DNA from 3 places in the Dactylosporangium sp. NPDC049742 genome. Region 1 is predicted to be linked to each of the others. Evidence: riboswitches for the same ligand, from Rfam matches in the RefSeq annotation. Region 1 holds a riboswitch; each other region holds the start of a gene.
What was found. A riboswitch is a leader RNA that binds a small molecule or an ion and turns the genes downstream of it on or off. The one in region 1 is predicted to bind thiamine pyrophosphate.

Region 1 (7,832 bases):
TCGGTCCACCCGTACATCCGCCGCAAGAACAAACAGGAGCAGGTCACCTATCCGCATCCGCTGCTGGAACCGTCGCTGCGCAAGACCCTCGGCGTGCCGCTCTTCCAGGAACAGCTGATGCAGATGGCGATCGACGTCGCCGGGTTCACCCCCGCGGAATCCGACGAGCTGCGCCGCGCCATGGGGTCGAAACGGTCGATGGAACGCATGCGTCGCATCCGTCAGCGCCTGTACGAAGGAATGGCCCGCAACGGGATCGCCGGCCCGCTCGCCGACGAGCTGTTCGACAAGCTGTCGGCGTTCGCGAACTACGGTTTCCCGGAAAGCCACGCGATGAGCTTCGCCTATCTCGTGTACGCGAGCGCCTGGCTGAAGCGCTACCACCCCGCGGCGTTCTGTGCGGCGCTGCTCAACGCGCAGCCGATGGGGTTCTACTCGCCGCAGTCGCTCGTCGACGACGCCCGCCGGCACGGCGTCACCGTCCGCCGCCCCGACGTCAACCTCAGCGACGCCCACGCCACCCTGGAGGCGCCCCTGCCGTCGGAGGACCTCGTGGCCGGGCCCGCCGGCTGGGGGCGGGGCGGGCCGGTCATGCGGCTCGGGCTGTCCGCGGTCCGGTCCCTCGGCACCGCCGTCGCCGAACGGATCGAGGCGGAACGCGCCGGCGGCGGGCCGTTCACGTCGATGAGCGACCTCGCCCGGCGGGCCGGGCTCACCACCCCGCACCTGGAGGCCCTCGCCACCGCGGACGCGTTCGCCGGGCTCGGCCTCAGCCGGCGGGAGGCGCTGTGGGCGGCGGGCGCGGCCGCGCGGGAGACGGAAGGGCGGCTGCCCGGCACGACCGGCGGTCTCGAGGCGCCGATGCTGCCCGGGATGGACGCCGTGGAGCGCATGATCGCCGACGTGTGGGCGACCGGCCTGGCGCCGGACGCGCACCCGGCGCAGTTCGCGCGCGACTACCTCGACCGGATCGGCGCGCACTCCGTGGAGCGGCTGCACACCGTCGAGCACGGGCGCAGGGTCTCCGTCGGCGGGATCGTCACGCACCGTCAGCGCCCCGCGACCGCGGCCGGGGTCACGTTCATCAACCTGGAGGACGAGACCGGGATGCTCAACGTCACCTGCACACCGGGGCTCTGGCAGCGGTACCGGAGAGTCGCCCGGACCGCGAACGCCATGGTCGTCCGCGGCGTCCTCGAGAAGGTCGAGGGCGTGCTCAACCTGCGGGCCGACCACCTGGCGGCGCTGAGCCTGCCGATCCGGTCGGCGTCCCGCGACTTCCGGTGACGTTCATGCGGCTGGTTTGCCCGCTTTCGTCCGCAGCAGCCACCACAGGCCGACGATCGGCAGGACGAGGGGGACGTAGCCGTACCCCTGGCCGTAGTCGGACCAGACGGTGGCGTCCGGGAACGCCGCGCCGTCCACCACGCTGAGCGTGCCGACGGCGAGGACGCCGAGCAGCTCGAACGCGCAGGCGGCGAGCGCGACCCGGCGGGCGCCGCGGGCCAGGGCGACGGTCGCGACGATGTAGACGGCCGCGGCGAGCGCCGACAGCGTGTACGCGAGGGGCGCGTCGCCGAACTTCGTCGCGATCTGCACGCTGGCGCGGGCGGACGCGGCGAGCGCGAACACGCCGTAGATCGCGACGAGGACCCGGCCGGGGCCCTTGTGGATGGTGTCCTCAGCCATTCCAGATCTGTCCGAGTCGCAGGATGAGCACCGGCACGATGACGGCGGCGCTGCCGATGAGCAGGGAACCCCAGCGGGTCGGCTCCATCCTGGCGAGGACGGCGCCGGCGGGCGGCAGGAGCACCGCCGTCAGCATGTACCCGACGAGGGTGACGACCTCGCCGCCCTCCTCGGGGCCGTGCCCGCGGGCGAGCCCGATGCCGAGCGCGACGACCTGCGCCAGCACGAGCAGCCCGACGACGCCCAGCCCCTGGAACAGCGGGCGGGTCGGCTCGCGGTGCCGGAAGAACTCGGCGAACGCCCAGGCGGCGAGGGCGAGCGACAGCACGTACACGGCGACTGCCAGAGGCCCGATCACGGCCGACAGCGTAATCCGGCGGCCCCGGAGCGCCCGCCCCGGGCTGGGACTGTCGCCTACCTGGCACTGTGCTGGGCGGTGGCACGTTTCGGGGATTCAATGCTTTCCGAGAACGCCTAACGTCTTGGGTGACAGCAAGGCAACACGGACATCAGTGAGCTGGGGGATGACATGAGCGAGTGGGACAGCGGCGACAACGGCGACCACGGCTACGACGGCGGCACCGACTACGGTCACGTGGAGGCCGGTGCGGACCACGAGTCGCTGGACCAGTTGCACCAGGTGCACGCGGCTGACAACAACTACGACTCGAACTTCGGCGTGTACGAGCAGGACTCCGCGTCGGCCGAGTCGACGTCGTTCGACCAGGGTCACCACGTGTCGTTCACGGACCCGTCGGGTGCGCAGTACGAGGAGTCGGACTTCACCTCGTACGACCACAACGAGGCCAACGCGGACCACGTGTTCGCCGCGGAGGGTTCGGAGCACTCGTCGGCGTCGGAGTACGACCAGCTCGACGCCCTGCAGGCCCGCCTCGACAGCACGTTCGCCTCGGGCACCGAGCTGCACACCGACGGCGGCAGCGCCGCGCTCGGTGTCGCCTCCAACTGAGTTCCACCGCGAAAGGCCGGCCCTCCCGGGCCGGCCTTTCGCCGTTTCGGTGACCCGTTCAGTGGCCCAGGACGGGGTGCGGCGCGTACGGCGCCTCGAGGCGCTCGATCTCCTTCTCGTCCAGGGTCAGCCCGGTCGCGGCGATCGCGTCCTCCAGGTGCGACAGCTTCGTCGCGCCCACGATCGGCGCCGTGACGACCGGCCTGGACAGCAGCCACGCGAGCGCCACCTGCGCCGGGGCGACCCCGCGCTCGCCGGCCACCTCCGCGTTGACGTCCACGACGGCGAAGTCGTCGTCGGTGTACATGGAGCTGAACGCGTCGCTCGCCGCCCTCGTCGTGCGCCGCTCGTCGCCGCGCCCGCGGTTGCCGGCCAGCATGCCCCTGGCCAGGGGGCTCCACGGGATGACGCCGATGCCCTGGTCGGCGCAGAGCGGCAGCATCTCCCGCTCCTCCTCGCGGTAGACGAGGTTGTAGTGGTTCTGCATCGACACGAACTCCGTCCAGCCGTTGGCCCGGGCCGTGTGCTGCATCTTCGCGAACTGCCACGCGTACATGCTGGAAGCGCCGATGTACCGGGCCTTCCCCGACCGCACGACGTCGTGCAGCGCCGCCATGGTCTCCTCGACCGGGGTCTCCGGGTCGAAGCGGTGGATCTGGTACAGGTCGACGTGGTCGACGCCGAGCCGCCGCAGCGAGTTGTCGATGCCGGCGAGGATGTGCTTGCGCGACAGCCCGGAGTCGTTGGGCCGGTCGCTCATCACGCTGTACACCTTGGTGGCCAGCACGTAGTCGTCGCGGCGCGGGAAGTACTTCGCCAGCAGCCGCCCCGTCACGGTCTCGCTGGCGCCGAGGGAGTAGACGTCGGCGGTGTCGAAGAACGTGATCCCGGCCTCGACGGCACGCCGCACGAACGGGTCCGCGGCCTCCTCGTCGAGCACCCAGTCACGCCACGCGGGATCGCCGTAGCTCATCATGCCGAGACAGATCTCGGAGACCTTCAGCCCGGTCCGGCCAAGTCGCACCTGCTTCATGTCTGAAAAACTATCGCGGTGCTAGGACGACTTCATCTCATCACCGATACCCGGCCCGGCCGCGACGTCCTCGGCGTCGTCGGGCACGCGCTCGCCGCCGGCTTCACCGTCGTCCAGGTCCGCCCCGAGGACGGCGTCACCGACCGTGAGGCGTACGAGCTGACCCTGCGCGTCGTCGCCCTCTGCCGCGCCGCGGGCGCCGTCTGCCTCGTCAACGACCGCCTGCACATCGCCCTCGCCGCCGGTGCCGACGGCGCCCACGTCGGCGCCGACGACCTGCCCGTGTCCGCCGCCCGCCGCGTCCTGGGCCCGCACGCGATCCTCGGCGCGACCGCCCGCAACCCCGTCTCGGCCCGCCAGGCGGTCGCCGACGGCGCCTCCTACCTCGGCGTGGGCCCCGCGTACTCGACCACCACGAAGACCGGCCTCCCCGCCGCCATCGGCCCTTCCGGCGTGCGCGCCGTCGTCGAGGCCGTCGACGTCCCGGTCATCGCCATCGGCGGCGTCACCCCGTCCCGCGCCGCGACCTTGTTCGCGGCGGGCGCCCATGCCGTCGCCGTGGTCGGCGCGATGAGCACCGCCCCCGACCCGGCCGCGGCGGCCGCCGCCTTCGCCGCGGCCCTCGCCGCCGCCCCTCCGTCAACCGCCTCCCTCCCGGCACCGCCTTCCCCGGCCGCTGCGTCTGCAGTCGGTGTTCCTGCCGGCGATCCCCCCGCTCCCGGCTCCTCCTCGGCGGGCGATGCTTCCTCGGTCGGCCGCTCCTCTTCTGCCGCTGACCCTTCCGCCGTTTCTCCGTCCACTGCTGCTCCGTCCACTGCCGACTCCGTGTGCGCACCCCCCGCAGCCGGGTCGGCGACCGGGTCTGCCGTCTCCATGTCCGGACCGGCCGCGACCAGTTCAGCGGGCGATAGCGCGACTGCTCCCGCAGCTGATTCCATGACCACTTCGACCGTCATCCCTGCACCGGACAAAAGCGAAATGCCGGATAAATCCGGGCGCTTGCGTCTGGATTCATCCGGGGAAGGCGGCGGGTCCCGCCCGTTCGAAGGTGACGGCCTCCGTCCGTCTGGGGAAGGCGGTCGGTCGCGCTCGCTGGGCGCCGGCCACGCCGATGGGCATGCGGCGTCGGGGCAGGGTCCGGCTGGAGGGGTGGCGTGAAGGTCGGGATCGTCGGGGGAGGGATCGTCGGGCTCAGCGTCGCGTGGGAGCTGGCGCGGCGGGGGGAGCAGGTCACCGTGTACGACCGGGACCCGCGGCGGGGGGCGGGCCGGGTCGCGGCGGGGATGCTGGCGCCGGCGGCCGAGGCGAGCTTCGGGGAGGAGGCGCTGCAGGGCCTGATGCTCGAGTCGATGCGGCGGTGGCCCGGGTTCGCGGCGGAGCTGAGCGCGGCGACCGGGATGCCGCTGGGGTACCGGACGGAGGGGACGCTGCTCGTCGCGCTCACCGACGACGACCTCACCGAGGTGCGGCGGCTCGTCGACTACTACCTGCGGGCGGGGCTGCCGGTCGAGCCGCTGCGGGGGCGGGAGCTGCGGGAGCTGGAGCCGATGCTCAGCCCGCGGGTGCGCGGCGGGGCGAAGGCGGCCGGCGACCATCAGGTCGACCCGCGGCTGCTGCTCGCCGCGCTGCGGTCGGAGCGGCTGCCGGTGACGTGGGTGGAGCGGGACGTCGAGGACCTGTCCAGCCTGCGGGACGATGTGATCATCGTCGCGAACGGGATCGGGATCGGGCGGTTGACCGGGCTGCCGGTGCGGCCGGTGAAGGGACAGCTGCTCCGGTTGCGGGGGGCCGAGCCGCTGCTCACGCACGTCGTGCGGGGCGTCGCGCTGGGGCGGCACGTGTACCTGGTGCCGCGCGCCGACGGGGAGCTGGTCGTCGGGGCGACGGAGGAGGAGCGCGGCGCCGACACGACGGTGACCGCCGGTGGGGTGCTCGACCTGCTGCGACCGGCCGCGGACCTGCTGCCGGGGGTCGCCGAGCTGGCGCTCGCGGAGACCCTCGCCGGCCTGCGCCCCGGGACCCCGGACAACGCCCCGATCCTCGGCCGGCTCGAAGGGCACCCGCCCGGCAACGTGTACGTCGCGGGCGGGCACTACCGGCACGGCGTGCTCCTCGCGCCGGTCACCGCGCACGCCGTCGCCGACCTGGTCACCAAGGGATCGACGGACGTGGACATCAGCGCGTACGGGGTGGGCCGCTTTACCTGAGGACCGCGGCGGGGTTATGGTCAGCTCGTACCCCACGGGAGTCCGGTATGACCGGGCTGAGAGGGGGGCTGTCAGCCCCCGACCGTCGAACCTGATCCGGATCATGCCGGCGCAGGGAGTCAGGAGTGAGCCGTATGCAGCTCGTGGTCAACGCGGTCGCCGCCGATGTGGACGACACCGCGACCGTCGCCGACGTCGTCCGTGGCCTCGCCGGGGTCGCCGACCCGCGGGGCGTCGCCGTCGCGTTGAACGGGTCCGTCGTGCCGAGGGCCGACTGGGCCGGGACCAGGCCGGTCGACGGCGACACCATCGACGTCCTCACGGCGGTCCAAGGTGGCTGACCTCGGCAACGGCACCGGTGGTGCCAACGGCGCGAAGCTCAGCATCGCCGGGGAGGACCTGCCGTCGCGGCTCATCCTCGGCACCGGCGGGGCGACCAGCCACGCCGCGCTCGAGGCCGCGATCCGGGCCAGCGGCACCGGGCTCGTCACGGTCGCGCTGCGCAGGCTCGACCCGGGCGCGCCGTCGCTGCTCGACGTCGTCGAACGGTGCGGCGTCCGGGTGCTGCCCAACACCGCCGGCTGCTACACGGCGACCGAGGCGGTGAAGCTCGCCCACCTGGCCAGGGAGGCGTTCGGCACGGCGTGGGTCAAGCTGGAGGTCATCGGCGACGAGGAGACGCTGCTGCCCGACGCGGTCGAGCTGGTCACCGCCGCGGAGCGGCTCGTCGAGGACGGGTTCACGGTCCTGCCGTACACCACCGACGACCCGGTCCTCGCCCAGCGCCTCGCCGACGCCGGATGCGCCGCGGTCATGCCGCTCGGCGCGCCCATCGGCTCCGGCCTCGGCATCCGCAACCCGCACAACATCGCGCTCATCCGGCAGAAGGTGGCCGTGCCGGTCATCCTCGACGCCGGGATCGGCACCGCCTCCGACGCGGCCCTCGCCATGGAGCTCGGCTGCGACGGGGTGCTGCTCGCGACCGCGGTCACCCGCGCCGAGCACCCCGCGCGCATGGCGGAGGCGATGCGGCTCGCGGTCGAGGCGGGCCGGCTCGCGCACACCGCCGGGAGGATCCCGCGCCGCCTGTACGCGACCGCCTCGAGCCCGATGGGGGGACTGCCATGGTGACGAGGCTGGTGCTGTTCACCGACCGCCGGCAGGCGCACCGGCCGCTCGACGAGGTGGTCAACCGGGCGATCGACGGCGGCGCGCGGCTGGTCGTCCTCGGCGAGCAGGACCTGCCCGAGGGGGCCCGCGCCGACCTCGCCGACCGGCTCCGCGGCATGCTCGACGGCGTCAAGGGCCGGCTCGTGCTGGCGGAGGACACGGCCGCGTACCGCAAGTGCCACGACCAGGCGGAGCTCTTCGCCGCGGCCGAGGCGGAGGTGGGGTTCGCGACCCTGTCGCCGATCTTCCCGACCCGGTCCAAACCCGGCTACGGCCCCCCGCTGGGGCTGGCCGCGCTCGCCAGGATGGCGCTGGTCGTCCCGCTGCCGGTGTACGCCCTGGGCGGCGTCGACTCGCCGGCCAGGGTCCGGGACTGCCTCGACGAGGGAGCCGCGGGCGTCGCCGTCATGGGCGCCGTCATGCGCGCCGACGACCCCGCGAGGTTCGTCAAGGAGCTGATGACCGCGTGACCGGCCCGGAGCGCAGCGGAGGTGACGGCGTGAACCCGGCCGTCGCCTTGACCATCGCCGGGTCCGACTCCGGTGGGGGTGCGGGGATCCAGGCGGACCTGAAGACGTTCGCCGCGCACCGGGTCTTCGGCACCAGCGTGATCACCGCACTCACCGCGCAGAACACGGTCGGCGTGCGGGGGATCTCCGCCGTCGACCCCGGGTTCGTCGGGGCGCAGCTCGACGCGGTCCTCGCCGACCTGCCCGTCGCCGCCGTCAAGACCGGCATGCTCGCCACACCCGAGACCGTCGCC
Region 2 (7,832 bases), on a different contig from region 1:
CGTACTCGGTCGCCTGCACGGCGCCCAGGTAGTCGTCGACGACGCTGACCAGCTGCGAGCGGGCGACGCCCTCCAGGCCGGAGAGCAGGAACCCGCCGCCGAGGACGCCGCCGACGCAGCACAGGACGAGCACGAGCCCGCCCACGCCGAGGCCGATCCACAGGCCGCGCAGGTCCCGGTCACGGGGCGGCGCCGCGAACGGCGTCACCACACCGGGGCCGGGTGGCGGCGCCGGCACCTCGGTCGGCGAGGGCATCATGCCCCCAACAGTAGCCAACTACCCCATCGCCTACGCGCGGTCGCTCGCGGTGACCGTGAGCGCGCCGCCGGGGGCGACCTCGGCGAGCTCCTCGAACGCCGAGGGCTCGTCGAGCGACTGCGCGAGCAGCGGCGTCGCGTGCATCTTCACGTCGAAGTTGGACAATGCCCGCCGGTACGCGCCGACCGACTGCCACTCCGTGACGATGCTCCAGTGCGCCGGGTCGTCGAACGCGCGGGCCAGGCGTCCGCGGAGATACCCTGGGCAGGCCGCGAGCGCACCGAGCGCGGCGTGGGCCCGCTCGACGAAGCCTTCGTCGTCGCCGTCCAGCACGAACCTTGTCACCACCAGCATGACGCGAGCATACGGACGCGCATTCGGACCCTGAGGAGCTGCCCGAGATGACCCAGCGTGTTCTGTCCCGGCTGGGCCGGATCGGCCCGACCGCGGCGTTCCTCGGCGTCGGTGCGCTCACGTTCCTGGGGCTGGTCCTGCCGGGCGCGCTCGGTGCCGTGGTGCTGCTCGCCCTGGCCGCCGGCGCCGGATGGCTGCTCGCCCGGACGTGGCACCTGCACCCGTCCCGCGCACGGGTGATGCGGCTGGTGGTCCTCGGGCTCGTGGTGGCCGTGGCCGTCGTGAAGCTCACCTGAAGTTGACAACGATTCCCATTATCAGGCACGCTCGGCGGCGTGGTACTTGAGGTGGACCGGGCCGTCGTCGCCTACGACGGCCGACCAGTGCTCGACGGGGTGACGCTGAGCGTCGCCGCCGGCGAGGTCGTGGCGATCCTCGGTGCCAACGGCTCCGGCAAGTCCACCCTCGTGAAGACGGCACTGGGTCTGGTACCGCTCGCGAAGGGCGAGGTCCGCCTCTTCGGCACTCCCCTGAAGCGGTTCCGGTCCTGGCACCGTCTCGGCTACGTCCCGCAGCGCGTCGGCGCCGGCAGCGGCGTCCCGGCCACGGTCGGTGAGGTCGTCGCGGAGGGGCGGCTCGCACGGCGGGGGTTCCTGCGCTTCCCGTCCCGCGCCGACCGGCGCGCGGTCGAGGAGGCGCTCACCGCGGTCGGGCTCGCCGACCGCGCCCGCGAGCCCGTGTCGGTGCTGTCCGGCGGGCAGCAGCAGCGGGTGCTCATCGCCCGCGCCCTCGCCGGCGCCCCCGAGCTGCTGGTCCTCGACGAGCCGACGGCCGGCGTGGACGCCGGCAGTCAGGAGGCGTTCGCCGCCTGCCTGCACCGCTTCGCCGACCAGGGCGGCACCGTCGTCTTCGTGGCGCACGAGCTCGGCCCGCTGCGGCCGCTGATCACCCGCGCGGTCGTCGTGCACCACGGCGAGATCATCCACGACGGGGCACCTCCGGAGCCCGCCGGCCACCACGCCGAACCCGGCCACGACCACGTCCACCCCCACGCCGCCGTCGAGGCGCCCGGCCTCCTGGGCAGCGCATGAGTCTCTTCACGTACGACTTCATGATCCGCGCCCTCGTCGGCGCGCTGATCACGGGTGCGTCGGCGCCCGCCATCGGCATCTACCTCGTCCAGCGGCGGCTGTCGCTGATCGGCGACGGCCTCGGCCACGTGGCGCTCACCGGCGTCGGGTTCGGCCTGCTGCTGCACCAGTCGCCGGTGCTGATGGCGGTCGTCGCGGCGGCCCTCGGCGCCGTCGTCATCGAGCTCGTCCGCGAGCGCGGCAAGACCTCCGGCGACGTCGCCCTCGCCATGCTGTTCTACGGCGGCATCTCCGGCGGCGTCGTCCTGGTCAACCTGTCCGACGAGCAGGGCAGTCGCAGCCTCGTCACGTACCTCTTCGGCTCACCGCTGACGACGAGCCGGCAGGACCTGTCGGTGATGCTCGTCCTGGGCTGCGCGGTGCTCGCCGTCGCCGTCCTGCTCCGCCCGTGGCTCTTCGCCGTCTGCCACGACGAGGAGTACGCGCGGGTGTCCGGCCTGCCGGTCCGCGCCCTCAACCTGGTCCTCGCCGTCACGACCGCCGTCACCGTCACCGTGGCCATGCGGGCCGTCGGGCTCCTGCTGGTCAGCGCCCTCATGGTCGTGCCGGTGGCGACCGCGCAGCAGATCACCCGCGGCTTCAAGGCGACGATGCTCCTCGCGGTGCTGCTCGGCCTGACCGTCTCCGGCGGCGGCATCTGGATCTCCACCGAGGCCGACACCGGCCCTGGCGCCACCGTCGTCCTGCTCGCCATCGCCGGCTTCTTCGTCGTGACGGTCGGGGCCGCGGCATGGAGGGCGGCGCGCCGTCGTACAACAGCCGGAAACGCCACCGAGGAGCGCTCCACGCCTGAGGTGGTGCTCGACCGTGGTTACTGACAACGGTTACCGTTGCGCACATGTCGAGCATTGAGGGTTACGAAGCGGCCGGCGAGCTGTTGCGTGCCCTCGCCGCCCCGCTGCGCATCCGCATCGTGACCGAGCTCGCCGGCGGCCCCCGCTGCGTCCACGAGCTCGTCGACACCCTCGGGGCGCCGCAGCCGCTCGTCTCGCAGCACCTGCGCGTCCTGCGCGGCGCGGGCGTGGTGCGGGGCTCCCGCCGGGGGCGCGAGATCGCGTACGCGCTGACCGACGACCACATCGCCCACATCGTCGCCGACGCCGTCTCCCACGCCCGGGAGTCGACCGGCTCCTGACCGCCGCACGTCGACCTGTTCCTCACCGCCGCAGGTCGACCGGTTCCTGACCGCCGCACGTCGATCGGCCCCTGACCGCCACACAGTGCGGTCACAGCGCCTGTCCGTCAGGCTGGAACGGTGAAGCTCTATGCCGACCGTGCCCCCACCGCCCTGCGGCAGTTCCTCACCGACGTGTTCGTGGTCGTGTGGGTCTATGTCTGGGTCAGGCTGGGGATGACGCTGTTCGACCTCATCCAGAAGCTGGCGGTGCCCGGGCAGAAGCTCGAGAGCGCCGGAACCGGGCTGGCCGACAACCTCAAGGGCGCCGGCGACAAGATCAACGGCGTGCCCGGCGTGCCCGACTCGGTCGCCGCCCCCTTCACGAGCGCCGCGAACGCCGCCCGCTCCCTCGCCGACGCCGGCCACCAGCAGCAGGAGATCGTCAACGACCTGGCCTGGATCCTGTCGGTCCTGCTGATCGCGGTGCCGGTCACGATGCTGGTCCTGGTGTGGCTGCCGCTGCGGATCCGCTGGATCCGCCGGGCCGGCTCGGCGGCCCGACTGCGCAACGCCACCGCCGGCCGCGACCTGCTGGCCCTGCGCGCCCTGGCCACCCAGCCGCTGGGCAAACTGGTGAAGATCGACCCGGAGATCGCCGCCCTGTGGCGCAGGGGCGACAAGCAGGCGGTCGAGGCCCTGGCCAGCCTGGAACTCCGCAGCCTCGGCCTACGGCCTGCGGTTATATCGCTCAGTGAGCGCCCTGTTACCCATTTGTAGATCAATTAGGCGCGGTGGAGTAGCGTGTTGGTGAAGCGGAACGCCGACGCGCCGCCCGGCTCGATGCCGGCCTCGGGTCGTCCTGAGCCCGGCCCAGGTGGAGCGACGACGGCCTGCTCGCAAGCAGCCCGCCCGCGCGCGGGACAACGGGTGTGGCGGCCCGCCTCGTGCGCGGCGTGATCGGTAAGCAGCCCCGGCCGCACACGCGAGACGCGGGCGTGGGTGGCGGCCACGCACGCGATGCACGGGTGTGGGTGGCCGCCCGCCCCGGCGCGGCCTGATCGCAGGCAGCCCGCCCGCGCACGCGAGACACTGGCCGCCCGCCCGCGCACGCGAGACACTGGCCGCCCGTGTCTCGCATGGACGGGCACAGGCACGGGCCCGGGCGGCCAGCCGGGTCTCCGGCTGACCGCCCGGGTGTGCGGACGGCCCCTACGCGAGGAGGTCAGAAGCGGCGGCGGACGTCCTCCGCGGTCGACGCGCCCGGCTCCCAGTCCGCGAGCCACGGGCCTGCGGCCGCGGGCGGGATGATCCCCTCCTCCAGGGACAGGTAGCGGCCCGCGATGACCCGCTTCGCGGCGGTGGACTCGATGGCGTCGGCGTTGTCCCACAGCTCGCGGAAGAGGGCCTCGGCGCGCAGGGTGGCCTGGCGGCAGAACAGGTCGGCGAGCTCGACCCCTTCGGGCCGGGTCGCGCGTTCGCTGCGGGCCTTCACGCACGCCGCGGACATCGCGAAGAGCTCGGCGCCGATGTCCACGACGCGGCCGAGGAAGCCCTGCTTGTGTTCGAGTTTTCCCTGCCAGCGGGCCATGCCGTAGAAGGTCTCGCGGGCCAGGCGGCGGGAGGAGCGCTCGACGTAGCGCAGGTGCTGGGCGAGCGGGCCGAACTCGCTGTAGCCGGACGGCAGCTGGCCCTTGCCGGCGACCAGGGTCGGCAGCCACCTGGCGTAGAAGCCGCCGGCCCGGCCCGCGGCCTTGGCCTTCGCGCCCAGGCCGGCGTCGGGGTCGATGATGTCGCCGGCGACGGAGAGGTGGGCGTCGACGGCCTCGCGGGCGATCGCCAGGTGCATGATCTCCGTCGAGCCCTCGAAGATGCGGTTGATCCGCACGTCGCGGAGGATCTGCTCGGCGGGGATGGGGCGTTCGCCGCGGGCGGCCAGGGAGTCGGCGGTCTCGTAGCCGCGGCCGCCGCGGATCTGGACCAGCTCGTCGGCGACCTTCCAGGCCAGCTCGCTCGCGTACAGCTTGACCAGCGCGGCCTCGATGCGGATGTCGTTCTGGTCGTCGTCCGCGAGGCGGCAGGACAGCTCCAGCATCGCCTCCATGCCGTACGTGGAGCCGGCGATGAACGCGATCTTCTTCGCGATCGCCTCGTACGAGCCGATCGGGCGGCCCATCTGGACCCGTTCGGCGGCCCACTCGCGGGCGACGTTGAGGCACCACTTGCCGGCGCCGACGCACATGGCGGGCAGCGACAGCCGGCCGGTGTTCAGGGTGCTGAGCGCGATCCGCAGGCCCTGCCCCTCACCCCCGATGACGTTGGCGGCGGGCACCCGCACGTCGTGGAAGCGTGTCACGCTGTTCTCCAGGCCGCGCAGGCCCATGAACGCGTTGTGCCGCTCGATCGTGATCCCGGGTGCGTCGCCCTCGACCACGAACGCCGTGATGCCGCCCCGGTGCCCCTCGGAACGGGGTACCAGCGCCATCACCACGAACAGGGTGGCGAGGGTGCCGTTGGTGGCCCACAGCTTGACCCCGTTGAGCAGGTAGTCGCCGTCCCCGGTCGGCACCGCGGAGGTGCGCATGTTCGCCGGGTAGGAGCCGACCTCTGGCTCGGTCAGCAGGAACGCCGACACCTCACCGCCCGCGAGGCGGGGCAGGAAGCGGGACTTCTGTTCGTCGGTGCCGACCAGCTTCAGCGGCTGCGGCACGCCGATCGACTGGTGCGCCGACAGCAGCGCGCCGATCGACGGGTTGACCGACCCGACCAGCGCGAGGGCGCGGCAGTAGTCGAGGTTCGACAGCCCCAGCCCGCCGTACTTGGTGTCGATCTTCATCCCGAAGGCGCCGAGCGAGCCCAGGTCGCGGAGCACCTCGTCGGGGATGCGCGCGTCGCGTTCGATCTGCTGTCCGTCGACGCTGCTGATGTACGAGTGGAGCTTCGCCAGGAACTCCTGGCCTTCGACGGCCTGCTTGTCGGCCGGCGGTGGGTCGATCAGGTCGAGGCGGAAGCGGCCGAGGAACAGCTCCTTGCCGAAGCTCGGCTTGCGCCATTCCTGCTCGCGGCTGGCCTCGATGACCTTGCGCGCCTGTTTCTCCGTGTGCGTGCTGCTAGCGGTGGGCGAGGAAGCGACCTGCGTCATTGCGGCACCCCCAGGTGTCAGTCCAGTACCGACCAGGCTATTACCCGCCAGTAGCGAAGGCCATGCCTCGCCAACGAGGATCAAGCGCCGTGATTTTCATGACGCGGACCTACGAGCGGGAAACGTTCACTGTTACCGTCGGGAAACAACTTCACATCCGACAGGGGAGCGCACAGCGCTGAGAGTGCGGCGAGCAAGCCGCAGACCCTCGAACCTGATCTGGGTAATGCCAGCGCAGGAAGCTCGGTCACCTCAGGCCACGCGCCACGTCCGCACCCGCGGCGTGGCGTCGCGTCTCCTTCTGGCTCACCCCCGGACCAGGAGGCACCGAAATGGAAACCCGTTGGCGGACCGTCGACATCATCGTCGCGTCGGTCATCGCGGTGGCGTTCGCCGCCGTGTTCTACGCGTGGAACAACCTGTGGAACGCCATGGAGAGCGTCGCCCTGCCGTGGCGCGCGTTCATCTACGGCGTGTGGCTGATCCCGGGCGTGCTCGGCCCGCTGGTCATCCGCAAGCCGGGCGCCGGGCTCTACACCGAGTTCGTCGCGGCGCTGGTCTCGGCCCTGTTCGGCTCGACCTGGGGCCTCGGCGTGCTGCTGTCCGGCCTCGTGCAGGGCGTCGGCGGCGAGTTCGGCTTCGCGTTCACCGGCTACCGCAGCTTCAAGCTCGGCAACGCGCTCGTCGCCGGCGCCCTCGCCGGGGGCGGCGCGGCCCTGCTGGACCTCAACATCTACTACGGCGCGTTCAGCAACACCGACAAGGCCCTGTACGCGGCGATCGTCATGGCCAGCGGCGCGGTCATCGCCGGCGCCGGCTCGTGGGCGCTGCAGCGCTCGCTCGCCACCACCGGCGTCCTGGACCGCTTCCCCTCGGGGCGCGAGCGGGCCGCCGTCTAGGCACATCTCAGCAACAGTGAGCACCGTCGAGTTCAAGGGATTCGGGTGGCGGCACGCCGGGCGCAAGGCCTGGGCGGTCCGCCACTTCGACCTGCGGATCGAGCACGGCGAGCGGGTCCTCCTGGCGGGTGCCTCCGGCGCCGGCAAGAGCACCCTGCTCGCCGCGCTCGCCGGCCTGCTCGCCGAGGACTCCGGCGAGCAGGAGGGCGAGGTGCTCGTCGACGGCGCGCCGGCCCGGCAGCGCAGGGCGGGCACCGGCATCGTCTTCCAGGACCCGCAGACCCAGCTCGTCATGAGCCGCTGCGGCGACGACGTCGCGTTCGGCCTGGAGAACCGGGGGGTGGCCCGCGACGAGATCTGGCCGCGGGTCGACGCCGCCCTCGCCTCCGTCGGCTTCCCGTACGACCGCGAACGCGACACGGCCCAGCTGTCCGGCGGTGAGCAGCAGCGGCTCGCGATCGCCGGCGTGCTCGTGTCGCAGCCGCGGCTGCTCCTGCTCGACGAGCCGACCGCCAACCTCGATCCGGCGGGTGCGCAGCTGGTACGGGCAGCGCTCGCGAAAGCTCTGCACGACGTCGACGCCACCATGATCCTGGTCGAACACCGCCTCGAGAACGCGTTGACCCTGGTCGACCGGGTGGTCACGCTGGGCGAGGAGCAGGAGCCGGTCGTCGTGCCGCACCGGCCCGGCTCCGGTCCCGGCCCGGTCCTGCTGACCGCGGAGCGGCTGGCGCTGCGGCACACCGGCAACGTCGTCGACGAGGTCGTCCGCGCCGGCGAGGCCCTTGCCGTCGAAGGCCCCAACGGCGCCGGGAAGTCGACCCTGGCGCTGCTGCTGGGCGGGTTGACGAAGCCGGCGAAGCCCGGCCGGGTGCACGCCCCCGGCGAGCGGCGGCCGCCGCACCGCTGGCGG
Region 3 (7,832 bases), on a different contig from region 1:
CGCCTGGCCTACCTGGTGGACCTGCCCGACCTGGAAACGTTCCACAAGCTGGAGATCCAACACTTCTTCGAGATTTACCAGGATCTCGAACCGGGCAAGACCATCGACGCCGAGCACGGCGTCTGGGCCGACCGCGCCGAGGCCGAGACGGAGATCACCCGATCGCGCCACCGTGCCGTCCACGCCGCAGACCGGTCCGGAGACGGGACGGGAACCGAGAGGACCACAGCGCGCCGCTGAGACCAGCGTCGGCGCGTAGAGACAGCGAACGGCCGCGGGCGCGGATGCGCTCGCAGCCGTTGATCACAGCCGGGTCAGGACGCGATGTGCAGTTCGTTCCGAACGCTGGTCACGCCGGCGGCACTCCAGGCGGATCGCTCCGCCTCGCGCAGCTCCGACCACGACCCGACGCTGCCGTGCAGCGTCAGTTCGGATCCGTCGAGGTCGATCGTGATCCACCGCGGGTTCAGCATGGCGTTGCGTCGCATCGCGGCCTCGGCCGCTGCCTTGGTGTCGGCGGTCGGCGGCTGCGACTCGAGCGAGATCTCGTTGCTGATCTGCGTCACGCCCTTGAGGTACATGACCGCCCGCACTGCGGCGTTGCGCTGGTACTCCCATGTCACCTCACCCGAGAGGGTGACCTTGCGGTCGCAGACATGGGCGGTGACCGCGTTGGGCGGGACGTCGACTGCCCATGCAAGGACCTGCCGGGCGGCTTGGGCGATGTCCTGGTCGTTCATGCCCTGGGCCGTGGGGGCGCGGACGTTGGTCTTGTTCGTGACATTCTTGACGCCGCCGACCCGGATGGCGGCGTGCTTCGCCGCGAGCCGTTCCGGCAGGCTGGCGACCTCGCCGGACAACGTCACCGTTCCGTCGCTGACCTGCACTTCGACGCCGGATGCGTCGACGCTCGGGGTGTATTGCAGTTCCTCGATTACGGCAGTCTTCAGTTCCTGGTCGGTCTTGTGCGGTGTCTGTGCCACAAGCCCCACGATGCCCCACATCCGGAGTGGGCGCCAGCCCAATTCGGTCCATATTGCTGAGATCTTTTATGATCTGCGATAAACGCCCAATTTTATGGCTATATAGGCACTTCATTCGGGCAAGGTATTTGGCCTTGAGTATTGGGCCGGCAACGGTTGCTCCAGGCCCCGGCAGCGTGCTCCGCGCTCAATCGGTGGTTTGCACGCGTTCTGCCTCAGCCGAGGCCCGGCGCACGTGGCGACCAGCCTGGTGGATTCGCACCGAGGGCGCTGCACCACGTGCAGACAGTCGGCCGGGATGACCGGCCAGGCAGGCCAGCCAGCTGGTGGAGTCCAACGGTTCGTGCAGCGCCAGGTGGCACTCCGCCGAAGGCGACACGGCCCCGCGAACAACGTCGCCGACCCTCGGTGATCACCACGACACATCATGTGTGCTGCGGTTCCGGGTGCTCCGGGTGACGGGCTGGTGTGGTGATTTGTGGTTTTCGGGTGATTGATCGGGTATACGGGTTAGCCCAGTCACTGTCCACAAATGAGGAGTCATGATGTCCCAATACCTTGCCGTGCGGAGCGTGGACATCGGCAGCCCGCTCAGCAACATGCTTCGGTCCGCGGCTGCCTTCCTCCCCCGAGCGATCGCGTTCATTGTCGTCCTGATCGTCGGGTATCTGGTGGCTCGCCTGCTGCGCGCGGCGGTCGACAAGTTGCTGGAGCGTGTGGGATTCGACCGGCTCGTGGAGCGCGGCGGTCTCAAGACGGCGCTTGCCCGGTCCCGCTACGACGCCTCCGGCATCGTCGCTCAGCTCGTCTTCTACGCGGTGCTGCTGATCACCCTGCGGATAGCGTTCGACATCTGGGGCCCGAACGCGGTTTCCACGCTCATCACGGCTGTGATCGCCTGGCTGCCGCGGCTCTTTGTCGCAATCCTGATCGTCGTGGTCGCCGCGGCGATCGCCTCCGCGGTGAAAGACATCGTGTCTACAGCATTGGGGGGACTCTCCTACGGTCGCGCGGTGGCGAACATCGCCTTCGTGTTCATCCTCGGTATCGGCGTCATCGCCGCGCTCAACCAGATCGGGGTGGCGACCACTGTCACGACCCCGGTGCTGATCGCGGTTCTCGCCACTGTGGCCGGCATCTTGATCGTCGGCGTCGGCGGCGGGCTGGTGAAGCCGATGCAGGCGCGCTGGGACCGATGGCTGGACCGGGCGGAGACAGAGTCGGCCCGCCGCTCCGAACTCCCGAAGGCGTACGCGGCCGGCCAGAGCGACGCCGAGCGGCTGATGGCAGAAAAGCAGCGGCCCGCCGCCGCGCCGGTCGCCGCCGGCCAGCAAGCGTCTTCGGCGTACCGCGACCAGTCCGTCGGCCAGCGTGCCCGCCCGCCGTCGGCACCGTCCGCGGCGGACGACGACACGCGGGCCGTGCCTCCGCAGACCGGTCAACGGCCGCCGGCGACCCGGTAGCGCCGGTGCTCGACTGCGGCGGTGATTGCGACCCTCCCGGGCCGTGCCACCGCCGTCCCTGGTGAGCGGCAACCCGGCAGTCCCGGCATACCGGGTTGCCGGGTCCGGCGGATCGTCCCGGACTCGCCCGATCGGCCAGTCGGTCGGCAGCCGAACGGTCAGGATGCCGGTAAAGGAGCGGTTGCGGCATTTTCGCCCCGGTACGCCGTCTCTATGGTCGTACTTCATGAACATCCCCGCCTCGAACCTGGGCACCGACCACGCGACCGTGCAGATGCTGCTCGACCGCCTCCACCGCCGCATCGGCGCCGCCGGCCTCGCGGCAGCAGCTATGGTTCCCAGCCTGTCGGCGCGGGTGGACCAGCACGCAGCCGAGGTGCGGGACCTGCTCGGCGTCCGCGGCCGCCGGCCGACGCCCGCAGCGTTGGCGAGCTACGCCGACGGCCTACTGGACGGGGCCACCGACCGCGGATGGCAGCCGCCGCAGCACGATCTGGCCGGCTGGGTCGACGCCGACGGTGTGACGGTCCGGCTCGTGGCCCTGTGCGACTTGGCCTGCAGCGCCATGGCGTAGCGGCAGAAGCAACGTTTCGCCTCCTGCTGCTCAGTGAAGGGGCGCTGTACTCCTCGCGCATCGTCGAGTGGCGGCGGGCCCGCGACGCCAGCGCTCTGGCCGGGGTGGCCGACGAGCCGCGCCTGGTTTACCGACCTCGGCCCAGGCTTCTACGACACCCGCGTCAATCCCGAACGCCGCAAACGCAACCACATCCGCCAGTTCGAAGCTCTCGGCTACACCGTCACTCTCGCCCCAGCCGCCCGACCGGCCCGTAGTAAGCAGCATCCCAGCTGCGCCGGGATGCTGCCGCCTGCCCTCTCACCCTGCATTTTCGGATCAGCTTCACCCGAGCTCTCACCCTGCACCTGCCGGTTTCCGGCGTAGCGTATGTGAGTGCCTGCGGGACAAGCGGGAGAGCGAAGCTATTAGCCCAGCGGAGCTGAGAGGCCGAAAGATCGGAGAGGTTGGACGGCGATCCCCATTCACCTGATCCGGACAATGCCGGCGCAGGAAAATTGCCTCGCAGGTTATTCATCTGCACCGACCACTCGGCGCGCCGTCTTTGATGATGTCAACGGCCATGGCGATGTGGCGTGACGCATGTTGCGTGATCGGGATCAAGACTACTGCCGGTGAGGATCGCCGGGGTGGATGCCGCGCGCGATCCCGTGCAACGCGCCCTGCCGCGTCGTCGCCCAGATGACGAACTTCATCTCGCACGTCGACGAACTTCATCTCGCACGTCAAGGACACGGGCGGCAAGCCCGAGACGGTCCCGTTGACGTTCTTCCGCAAGACGTCGGGCTCGATCAGCGGCCCGTTCGACGACGTGGTCCGCCCCGGCCACGTGCGGCTGCTGGACTACGAGGTGGAGATCGGACTGGTCTTCGGCCGCCAGATGCCGGTCGGCACGACGGTCACCGCGGACAACCTCGCCGACTACGTCGCGGGCATGGTGGTTGCCAACGACATCGCGGCGCGTGACGTCCAGCTTCCGCAGACCCAGCTCTACGAGGCCAAGCCCAGCTCTACGAGGCCAAGTCGTCGAGACCGCCGTCGCCACCGACGACGGCGCGATCGACCTCGGCCGGCAGCGCACGGTCGTGAGGTACGCCCGATGACCGGGGACCTGCTGTGGCCGTACTACGCCGCGCCCGATGACCTGGCCACGATCGAAGCCGTACCGCTCAGGGCGCGGGGCCTGCCCGAATCGACCTACGCACCAAGCGGTCGCCCGCGACGGCCTGCTCGACGCCGTCCTCGTCCTGCGGCCCACCGAGGCAGCAGGCGCGCCCCCAGCCGCTGCCCGCCGTCGAGGGCGCACGGCGATCCTGGCCGAGGGCTACGGGCTGAGCGAGGCGTCCTGCGCGAGCGCGCGCAGCTTCCCGGAAGCGCCGCGGCCGCATTCGGTCGGGCAGTGCCCGCCCTACCAGCAGATGAGGGTGGTGCGTGCCGGCGCCGACGGAACCTGGGAGGACGTGCCCGCTGGGGGGAGAGGGGCTTGCTGGGGATCAGCGGCCCTACCGTCTTCCGGGGTTACGTCACCGGCCGCGGCGAGAACGGCCACGTCCTCAGGTGCCGCCGGTAGCATTGCCCGGGGCCGGGTCAGCCGGCCGGTGATCTGTTCGACCATCCGTAGGTCGCTGCCGCCCCAGGTCGCGGGTTCATGATGCTGCCTTCTCGGCATGAACGCGCGACGGGACGACGACGACCGGGCAGGGTGCGTGTTGCACGCAGTGTTGGCTGACCGAGCCGAGCAGGATCCCGGTGAACGTGCCGTGCCCGCGGCTGCCCACCACGAGGAGTTCGGCGCCGTTCGCGGCGTCCAGTAGGACCTTCGCCGGGTGGCCCTGCACCACCCGGGTGACGACATCGACGGTGGTGGCGTGCTGGGCGTTGACATCCGCGACGGTGTCGGCGAGGGTCTGATCGCCCTCGGCTGAGCCTCGAGAGTGTCACGGCGGGGCACCTGCACGTGGGCACGTACTCGCGGCGGCATTCCACAGTCCGGCGGGCAGGTCGTCGCGCCTGCGCACCGGGTCAATCAGCGGTGAGGTCGGGCAGGCTGGTCACGTCGGTGAGCACGCGAAGGGCGACGTCGCTGAGGCGGCGGTGGGTGCGCCGGGCGTGGGCCCGGATCAGCTCGAAGGCCGCGTCGACGGAGACGTGGTGCGCCTGCGCGACGGCCCCTTTGGCCTGTTCGATGATGATTCGGTTGTTCAACGCGCCCTGCAGCTGCTCGGTGAGCACCTCGCCGTGGTGGATCGCCCGTTCCTGCAGCAGGCCGATCGCGGCGACGTCGGCCAGTGCCTGCACGATCTGCACGTCGGCGTCGTCGAGGTCGTTGCGGCCGGTGCCGAAGACGCCCATCGCGCCGATGACGTCGTCGCGCAGTCGTAGCGGGAACGCGTGCACCGAGCGGAACCCGGCGGAGGTGGCGTAGCGCGCGAACTGCGGCCAGCGGGGGCTTGCGGTGGACAGATCGGCGTTGACGACCGGCGCCGCGCCGCGGAATGCGTCCAGGCATGGCCCGTCCCGCCATTGCAGCTGCAGCAGCTCCAGCAGTGTGGTCGTCTCGTCCGAGGCGGCCATGAAGTGCAACCGGTCCTGCTCGTCGGCAAGCAGCAGGCCGACGGTGGTGTCGGTGACCAGCCCGGCGACGCGGTCGGCGAGCATCTGCATGAACTCGATCAGGTCGAACCCGCCGACCAGGGTGTCGGCCACCTCGACGAAGATCGTCGCCAGACGTTGTTCGGATACGGTGGTCATGACGGCTTCCCGGCCTTTCGTGCGGTGTTCGTGCCACTGTTCATGGATGGTCGGTGTCGAGGCGGAGCCGGTGGGCGAGGATGTCCGCGGCCACCTCGCTCAACGGCCGGTCGGTGGCGTAGGCGTAGGCCCGGATCCGCGCCAGCGCCTCCGCGAGGGAGGTGCGCAACTGAACCATCACCATGCCCTGGGCCTGGAACAGTGCGGCACGGTGCTCGAATGCCTCGTCGAGCTCGTCCGTGCCGGTGGTCCGTTCCTGACCGTCCAACAAGGTCGTCACGACCTGGTCGGCGAGCGTCAGCGCCCGGCCCAGCTCCGGTCTGGACATCGCCCCGGAGCGGGCCCGGAACACGTCGAGGACGCCGAGGCGAGCCGCCCCGACCTGCAGGGGAAACGCGAACACCGCCCGGATCCCCTCGTCCAGGACCGCAGCGGCGTACATCGGCCATCGGCGCATCGCCCCATCGGTCAGGTCCGGCACCAGCACCGGGCGGCCGGCCGCGGCCGCGTCGATGCACGGGCCTTCCCCGAAGGTGAACTGCAGCTCCTCGATCCGCGCGGTGTCCGGGTCGGACGCCGCTGCCATGCCGTGAGTGCCGTCGGAGGCCATCAGGCTCACCCCGACCCCGCAGGCCGACAAGGCCTGCGCAGCGTCGACGCAGACCCGTTCCATCAGCTCCACTGTGCCGCCCACTGTAGAGATGTCCGGTGACGAGCCCGACCGGTACGGCCGCCGCTCGATCGTGACCCACGCCGGTCACGGCGACAGAACAACGTCGCGCGGCCGCAACTCGGCGCGGCAACGTGGGCGGCGGCTGGGGTTTCTGAGGACAGCCGCTTTCGACCGGACGCCGGACCAGCATCACTCCTGGTAAGGCTACCCTCACGCGTTCGGCTGGACAACGATGGCGACGCGGCCGGTGAAGTCCGGCCCCGCTTTGAGGACTGCATGGATCACGAGCGCGGCCTGGCCGAACGTGACGGCGAGGAAGGCGGCCGTCACCGCTGCCACCAGGACGATCCGGATGAGGAAGAACGCCTTCCAGCCGCCGAGGAACATGAGCGTGACGAGGCTCAGCCGGGCGAGGTAGTAGGCGGGCCGGCGCTGCCGCAGCCCCTCGGCGCCGATCCTGCGGGCCAGCACGGCGAAGTCGCTGCCGGGCGTCGTCCGTTGACGGCGTCGACGTGATCGCCGGTGTCATGGTGATTGCATGCTTCTATCGAACCGCCCGAGGCCGGCGTTGTCAGGAGCGCTACGTTCCGGGGCCCCGATGGTGCTGGCACCCCATAAAGCCCTCACTGGCCGGCTGGGCCTCGGCCGGGCAGGGCGAGGCGGACGATGGTTTTCCAGACGCTGGCGGTCTGGTGGGCGAGGGAGCCGGTGTTGTACCGCAGCCCGAACCGTTCGCAGAGGTCGCGGACCATCGGGGCGATCTCCGCGTAGCGATTGCTGGGCAGGTCGGGGAAGAGGTGGTGCTCGATCTGATGGCTGAGGTTGCCGGACAGGAGGTGGAACAGCGGGCCGCCGTCGATGTCGGACGAGCCCAGCAGTTGCCGCACGTACCATTCGCCGCGGGTCTCGCCGTCGAGCTGGTCCTCGGTGAACACCTCGGAGCCCTCGGGGAAGTGGCCGCAGAAGATGATGGTGTGTGACCACACGTTGCGGGCCACGTTCGCGAGGAGGTTGCCGAGCAGGGCCGGCACGAACGACGGTCCGGCCAGCAGCGGGAACGCCACGTAGTCCTTGATGATCTGGCGGCGGGCCTTGCGCAGCACCCCGCGCAGCTGGGTCAGTGCCTCACCCCAGCGTTTCTCGCCGCGCCAGGCACGCTCCAGCTCGACGTCGTAGATGGCGATGCCCCACTCGAAGACGACGGCCAGTGCGGCGTTGTAGAGCGGCTGGGCGAGGTAGATGGGGTGCCAGGGCTGCTCGGGGCTGACCCGCATCGCGCTGTATCCGATGTCGCGGTCCTTGCCCAGCACGTTGGTGTAGGTGTGGTGCACAACGTTGTGCGAGTGTTTCCACATGTCGGCCGGCGCGGCGTGGTCCCATTCCCAGGT

Region 2: another riboswitch for thiamine pyrophosphate. It lies ahead of AB0J72_RS09680 (ECF transporter S component); the one in region 1 lies ahead of thiS (sulfur carrier protein ThiS).
Region 3: another riboswitch for thiamine pyrophosphate. It lies ahead of AB0J72_RS47805 (fumarylacetoacetate hydrolase family protein); the one in region 1 lies ahead of thiS (sulfur carrier protein ThiS).

What each region holds. Positions count from the first base shown of each region.
Region 1 is NZ_JBFANF010000062.1:23,288-31,119, reverse strand. Features, by position in the region: gene AB0J72_RS46205 (error-prone DNA polymerase) at 1-1,287, shown strand, start outside; gene AB0J72_RS46200 (hypothetical protein) at 1,291-1,689, opposite strand; gene AB0J72_RS46195 (hypothetical protein) at 1,682-2,047, opposite strand; gene AB0J72_RS46190 (hypothetical protein) at 2,219-2,659, shown strand; gene AB0J72_RS46185 (aldo/keto reductase) at 2,718-3,692, opposite strand; partial or broken gene thiE (thiamine phosphate synthase) at 3,705-4,301, shown strand; gene thiO (glycine oxidase ThiO) at 4,847-5,899, shown strand; TPP riboswitch at 5,925-6,035, shown strand; gene thiS (sulfur carrier protein ThiS) at 6,034-6,240, shown strand; gene AB0J72_RS46165 (thiazole synthase) at 6,284-7,030, shown strand; gene AB0J72_RS46160 (thiamine phosphate synthase) at 7,024-7,539, shown strand; gene thiD (bifunctional hydroxymethylpyrimidine kinase/phosphomethylpyrimidine kinase) at 7,536-7,832, shown strand, end outside.
Region 2 is NZ_JBFANF010000005.1:225,799-233,630, forward strand. Features, by position in the region: gene AB0J72_RS09640 (hypothetical protein) at 1-259, opposite strand, end outside; gene AB0J72_RS09645 (antibiotic biosynthesis monooxygenase) at 290-613, opposite strand; gene AB0J72_RS09650 (DUF6703 family protein) at 661-909, shown strand; gene AB0J72_RS09655 (metal ABC transporter ATP-binding protein) at 949-1,704, shown strand; gene AB0J72_RS09660 (metal ABC transporter permease) at 1,701-2,582, shown strand; gene AB0J72_RS09665 (metalloregulator ArsR/SmtB family transcription factor) at 2,603-2,899, shown strand; gene AB0J72_RS09670 (hypothetical protein) at 3,020-3,658, shown strand; gene AB0J72_RS09675 (acyl-CoA dehydrogenase family protein) at 4,104-6,020, opposite strand; TPP riboswitch at 6,173-6,279, shown strand; gene AB0J72_RS09680 (ECF transporter S component) at 6,353-6,919, shown strand; gene AB0J72_RS09685 (ATP-binding cassette domain-containing protein) at 6,936-7,832, shown strand, end outside.
Region 3 is NZ_JBFANF010000066.1:21,025-28,856, forward strand. Features, by position in the region: gene AB0J72_RS47785 (inorganic diphosphatase) at 1-240, shown strand, start outside; gene AB0J72_RS47790 (BON domain-containing protein) at 315-983, opposite strand; gene AB0J72_RS47795 (hypothetical protein) at 1,529-2,446, shown strand; gene AB0J72_RS47800 (DUF6401 family natural product biosynthesis protein) at 2,673-3,020, shown strand; TPP riboswitch at 3,403-3,532, shown strand; gene AB0J72_RS47805 (fumarylacetoacetate hydrolase family protein) at 3,736-4,590, shown strand; gene AB0J72_RS47810 (universal stress protein) at 4,667-4,861, opposite strand; gene AB0J72_RS47815 (GAF and ANTAR domain-containing protein) at 5,043-5,771, opposite strand; gene AB0J72_RS47820 (GAF and ANTAR domain-containing protein) at 5,812-6,444, opposite strand; gene AB0J72_RS47825 (hypothetical protein) at 6,655-6,915, opposite strand; gene AB0J72_RS47830 (acyl-CoA desaturase) at 7,068-7,832, opposite strand, start outside.